2 regions of the Vibrio sp. R10-SG-ISO4 genome follow, and region 2 is predicted to be linked to the other one. Evidence: predicted binding sites of a transcription regulator. Region 2 holds the regulator's gene; the other holds the start of a gene.
The links. The regulator MetJ, encoded in region 2, represses methionine synthesis genes. The targets are predictions, from matches to a motif close to TTAGACNTNTANANGTCTAA.

Region 1 (3,137 bases), on a different contig from region 2:
CAATCACTTCGCGCCCACGAAGCTCAGCCTCAAACCCACTTTTAACCCGCAAATGGGCTATGTCGATTATGTGGTGCCTGCGGTATTTGTGCTGATTTTGCAGCAAACGCTGGCGATGGCAGCGGGGTTGATGCAAGGCACACAAAAGCATGGTCGTGGCTATTGGTCTAACGTCAGCCCTCTCGCCTTAATAGGGGGACGAATGGTGCTGCTGACGAGTATTTACTTGGTACTAAGCGGCTATTACTTCGGGCCGAGTTTTCGCTTGCACGGCGTCGCGCAGTTGGCAAACCTTGCCGAGCTTGTCACTCTATTGCTGCCTTTCTTATTGGCATCCTGCGCGATAGGCATCTGGCTAGGTACGGTAGTACCAAGACGAGAGTTGGTGACATTAGTGGTATTAATCAGTTCAATGCCGCTGATTTTTAGTGCGGGGTTTATCTGGCCACTCGAAGCGATTCCCGATGGCATCGTTTGGTTATCGCAGCTTTTTCCTAGTACGCCCGCCATCCAAGCATTCTTGCGCTTAAATCAGATGGGGGGAGAATGGCATCAAGTCGCGGCGCAATACACACTGCTGTGGGTGCAAGCACTGGGTTGGAGCCTCATGGCTTGGCGCGCATTGCGTGAACATCGCCGCGATAACGTTTGAGCGCCGCGTTTAAAAACCTCGGCGGCGCCAAAACTCATTTTCATCCCGGCCAAACACATCGAAGGTCTTTTGTGCAATCACGCGTCCGTCCATCTCGATGCTCATGTGCCAACGCCCCAAATTCGACTCTAAACCGCCGTCTGGATGAAGCAGTTGAATTGTATCGCCCAAGTAGAAATCCCAATCGTTGCTGCCCACGTGCAACTCGCCGGTGAAAGGCGCTAACGTCTGGCCTTTTTTGCCTAAGATACCGGGATGATCGATACAAAACTCAATCAGCGCACCTTTGGCTTTTTTGATGTTGACGATAAAGCCAAACTCGACGTCCTCGTCAGCCGGAACCTTAGTGGTAAACGCTTGTATTTTAGGAAGATGTTTTGATTTGGAGTCCCATTGGTCGTAAATACCGTAAGAGGTCATTTCAACAACGGGCGATCGCTTTGCCATGTCTGCCACCGTTTTTTCATGTGTTCGATTGTACTGCGCTCAACGCCGTGGATATTTTGAAATTGCCCAGTGCACTCCATCACCACAAACTCAGCGCCAAATTGCTTGGCGAGGCGGTAGTACGGCGCGATTTCCCAGCGCTGGACAAAAGTATTGGAGACAACCACGTCCTGCTTGTTGGTCAGCGCACGTTTGACCTCAGCTCTGCACCACTCGTGCGCATCGGAAATTTTCGCTTTGTCATAGCGGTAAACGCCATCGTCAGCGATAAAATACATATCCGCTTCAAGGTGCACCGCTGGCAGTGTTTTCGCTAGGGTGCTTTTGCCAGAACCTGGCAGACCACGAATTAAGGTCAATTTCACCGCTCTATTACTCCCTTGCGGCCGATGTCCGCTGATTTGTCTGTGGCTGCGCCGACATAGTCTCACCAAGTTCGAGGCGCAGATAGTAAACCAATTTGGCCTAAAAATGCTATCGACATCTCATACTGATTCGGGTAAGTTTAGATGTATAGACGTCCATAACAGAGCTTAGGGAGAAAGCTGTGCCGATTAAGATCCCCGATCAATTGCCTGCCACTGATGTACTGCGTCAGGAAAATATCTTCATCATGAGCGAATCGCGTGCCTCTACGCAGGAGATTCGTCCACTTAAGGTGTTGATCCTCAATCTTATGCCCAAAAAAATTGAAACAGAGACGCAATTTTTACGCCTCTTGTCCAATAGCCCATTGCAGGTCGATATTGAACTGCTGCGCATTGATGATCGCCCGAGTAAAAATACGCCAACCGAGCACCTAGACAACTTTTACCGACAATTTGAGATGATCAAAAAACGCAATTTCGATGGTTTGATCATCACCGGTGCGCCGCTCGGTCTGGTCCAGTTTGAAGACGTGATTTATTGGGACCACCTCAAAACCATCATGAACTGGGCGAAAGAGCACGTCACCTCGACCTTATACGTCTGCTGGGCCGCACAGGCAGGATTAAAGCTGCTCTACAATTTGCCTAAGCGCACTCGCAAAGAGAAGCTCTCCGGTGTGTATCAACATCAAATTCATCATGAGTTTCACCCCATTCTGCGTGGTTTTGACGACACCTTTTTAGCACCGCATTCTCGCTACGCTGATTTCTCACCGGAGTATCTCGCCGAGCATACGGATCTCGACATCTTGGCCACCTCAGACGTGGCTGGCGTTTACTTGGCGGCTACCAAAGATAAGCGCAATGTGTTTGTGACGGGCCATCCAGAGTATGACTCACACACCCTGCACAATGAGTACATCCGCGATCTCAGTGAGGGAATGGAACCGGCGATTCCGGTCAACTACTACCCCAACAACAATCCTGACAACAAACCGTGCGCAAGTTGGCGCAGTCATGGACACCTGCTATTTGCCAACTGGTTGAACTACTGCGTCTACCAGCAAACGCCATACGATTTGGATCACTTCAGCGAAGCCAACTTCACCAAAGACGATTAACGCGTCTAGGGCAACACCCTGTCACCGAATACGAGGGCGCAAGCGCGCCCTCGCTCGCATTCTTTTTCCGCCGACACTCAGAAACTGATAAACCCCTCGCAGAGTCTCACTCATCGGCGCAAACACCAGATGGGATCAGGTATAAAAAAGCACGAGCTTGTTATCTGTTACTGAACCACAAAAGTTGAACGAATATGCGTACCCTTCTCCTTACTTTGGTGTTACTTCTCTCTGCCTGTGTCACGGTGGACAATAACGCTGAGCCTGAGCTCAATGCCAACCCACGAGAAAAAGCCGATGCGCGCTTAGCCCTTGGCATGGGTTACTTACAGCAGGGTGATATGGTTAAAGCCCGCGAAAATCTGGAAAAAGCCCTTCAGCACGATAAAAGTTATTACCGAGCACAATTGGCGATGGCGCACTATTTCGAGCAAGTCGGTGAAGAAGCGGACGCTGAAAAACTGTATAAAACGGCGCTGAGACAGCACCCGAGAAACGGTAATGTAATGAACAACTACGGCACGTTTTTATGCAAACAAGAGCGCTATC
Region 2 (3,137 bases):
TGTCGTACCGACTGCAACGCTTCATGGGCAAGGCGGCCGTCTTTATAGAGCGCTTCGGTAAATTCAATCAAATGATTGGTGGTTTTACCGGCCGCTGAGACAACGATCAGATCATCGCTGCCAGAGTATTCTTTGAGTATGGTGACTACCCGGCGGTAGCACTCCGGATCCGCTAAGCTGCTACCACCAAATTTATGCAGTTGACGCGATGTCGTCATTACGCGGACTCCTTCACACAGTTAAAGGCTTGCTTGAGATCGTCAATCAGGTCATCGGCATCTTCAAGACCGACAGACAGACGCAGCAGTTGCTGAGAGACACCTGCCTCGGCCAGCGCCGCTTCTCCCATCGCACGGTGGGTCATTGACGCTGGGTGACAAATGAGGCTTTCTACGCCGCCTAGCGATTCTGCAAGAGAGAAGAGTTTCAGCTCACCGACAAACTGTTTCAGTTCTTCAAAGCTGCCAGCGAACTCGAAGCTGAGCATAGAACCAAAGCCTGATTGTTGTTTCTTAGCGATGTCATGGCCAGGGTGATCCGGCAAGCTTGGGTGATAGATGCGGCCGACCAGTGACTCTGTTTTCAGAAAGTCGAGAATGTTTGCCGAGCTTTGTTCATGCACCTTCATTCGTGCGCCTAACGTGCGGATGCCGCGCAGCGTCATGTAGCTATCAAACGGCGTGCCGGTGGCCCCAATGCAGTTGCCCCACCAAGCCAGTTCTTCAGCGTGCGCTTTGGTTTTTGTGATCACCACGCCGCCAATCACATCGGAGTGACCGTTGATGTATTTGGTGGTTGAGTGAATAACGAAATCCGCACCCAGTTCGAGTGGCTTCTGGAAAATCGGGGTTAAGAAGGTATTGTCAACCGCGACCAGTGCGCCGACTTGTTTCGCTTGCTGGCAGACTTTCTCGATATCCACCACACGCACCAAAGGATTTGATGGCGTTTCCAACAGGATAAGCTTGGGTTTCTGGTTGATGGCGGCGGTCAAGGCTGCGTCATCGGATTGGTCGACGAACAACACGTTGAAGTCGCCTTTTTGCGCACGGGTATTGAAGAGTCGATAGGTGCCACCGTAGCAATCGTGTGGCGCGACAATCAAATCATCTGGCCCGACAAACGCAGACACCCAAAGGTTGAGCGCTGAGGTGCCACAGTTGGTCACCACTGCGCCTTCTCCACCTTCTAATTCATACAGCGCCGTTTCAAGCAGGCCACGGTTCGGGTTGCCAGAACGCGTGTAATCGTATTTCGGCACTTCACCAAACGCCGGAAATCCGTAATTGGTCGAGAGATAAATAGGGGGAACGACAGCGTGATGTTGGGTGTCTGACTCGATACCAGTACGTACCGCGATGGTGGCGGGTTTGCGCGTGCTCATAGCGTTTTCCTTGCGAACAGTAGTGACTTGTTTTAGGGAATGCGATATACCTGTTGCTTATCAGGTGTATCCGGCACCCAATGTGGTGTAGTGCTGCGACACACTCACAGTTTGGGCCGATTCCACTCCTATCGCCAACCACTTTACTTCTCATTTTTTAAGACGTCAACACTTCTAGACGTCTATATGTCTTTGCTTGTAGCCATAAATACCGTTAAAATTGTGGTTTAAACACTCATACGCAAATATAAAGGTGCGCAATGGCAGACTGGAATGGCGAATACATTAGCCCATACGCAGAACACGGTAAGAAAAGTGAGCAAGTGAAAAAAATCACGGTCTCCATCCCACTTAAAGTCCTTAAGGTATTAACAGACGAGCGTACGCGCCGCCAGATCAACAACCTGCGTCATGCCACCAACAGTGAGTTGTTGTGTGAAGCGTTCTTGCACGCTTACACAGGTCAACCATTACCGACGGATGAAGATTTGCGTAAAGACCGTCCAGATGATATTCCCGCTGAAGTGAAAAAGCTGATGACGGAGATGGGGATTGAGTTTGAGGCGTTTGACGACTAACGCTCGCCCTGTTTTGCACCGAATTTGAATGCAAAAGCCGCTGACATCGTCAGCGGCTTTGTTGTTTTTGCTCAGCCAGAGACAAAGGTCGTGGCTGGTAGTGGGCGTCAAGGTTACTCGATATCCATGTAATGGTCAGGCAGCTCAATGCGTGCCACCCCGGATTCTACCGCGGCTAACGCGACCGCTTTGGCGACGCGGGGGAGTAGTCTTGGGTCCATCGGTTTTGGAATAATGTAGTCTGGGCCAAACGAGAGTGAATCCACACCCGCGGCGGTCAGAACATTGGCAGGGACCTCTTCCTTCGCCAGTTGACGGATCGCCGCTACGGCAGCGAGCTTCATCTCATCGTTGATCTCGCTAGCACGTACATCCAGTGCGCCACGGAAAATAAACGGGAAGCAAAGTACGTTGTTGACTTGGTTCGGGTAGTCACTGCGACCTGTACCCATAATGAGGTCATTGCGTACATCATGAGCGAGCTCAGGTTTGATCTCAGGATCTGGGTTAGAGCAGGCAAACACGATGGGTTTGTCGGCCATCAATTTAAGATCATCTGGCGATAACAGGTTAGGACCAGAAACGCCAAGGAACAGATCGGCGCCTTCGATGACATCTTGCAGCGTACGTTTGTCGGTGTTGTTGGCAAACAGTTGTTTGTATTCGTTGAGATCATCACGTCGAGTGTGGATCACACCTTTGCGATCCAGCATGTAAATTTTCTCGCGCATCGCGCCGCACTTGATCAGCAGCTCCATACAAGCGATGGCAGCCGCACCGGCGCCCAGACAGACAATCACGGCGTCTTCCAGTTTTTTACCTTGCAGCTCAATGGCGTTTAACATGCCAGCAGCCGTCACAATGGCGGTACCGTGTTGGTCATCATGGAAGACTGGCACATCACAGCGCTCAATTAATTGTTTTTCGATTTCAAAGCAGTCTGGCGCTTTGATGTCTTCTAAGTTGATGCCGCCAAAGGTATCCGCGATGTTGGCGACCGTGTCGACAAACTCATCGATGGTGCGGTGTTTGACTTCGATGTCGATGGAGTCCAAACCTGCAAAGCGCTTAAACAGCAGGGCTTTGCCTTCCATCACGGGCTTTGATGCCAGTGGGCCAAGATTACCTAGGCCAAGAATCGCTGTGCCGTTGGAGATCACTGCCACCATATTGCC

Region 1: a site for MetJ is predicted at 1,605-1,624, ahead of metA (homoserine O-acetyltransferase MetA). Genes of this name have one in related genera too.

Annotation. Positions count from the first base shown of each region.
Region 1 covers NZ_JCBDHJ010000015.1:142,561-145,697, reverse strand. The annotation lists gene AC6R03_RS09420 (ABC transporter permease) at 1-652, shown strand, start outside; gene AC6R03_RS09415 (DUF3859 domain-containing protein) at 662-1,099, opposite strand; gene AC6R03_RS09410 (ATP-binding protein) at 1,069-1,464, opposite strand; gene metA (homoserine O-acetyltransferase MetA) at 1,647-2,588, shown strand; gene pilW (type IV pilus biogenesis/stability protein PilW) at 2,783-3,137, shown strand, end outside.
Region 2 covers NZ_JCBDHJ010000001.1:199,823-202,959, reverse strand. The annotation lists gene AC6R03_RS00945 (bifunctional aspartate kinase/homoserine dehydrogenase II) at 1-218, opposite strand, end outside; gene AC6R03_RS00940 (O-succinylhomoserine (thiol)-lyase) at 218-1,384, opposite strand; gene metJ (met regulon transcriptional regulator MetJ) at 1,645-1,962, shown strand; gene AC6R03_RS00930 (malic enzyme-like NAD(P)-binding protein) at 2,076-3,137, opposite strand, start outside.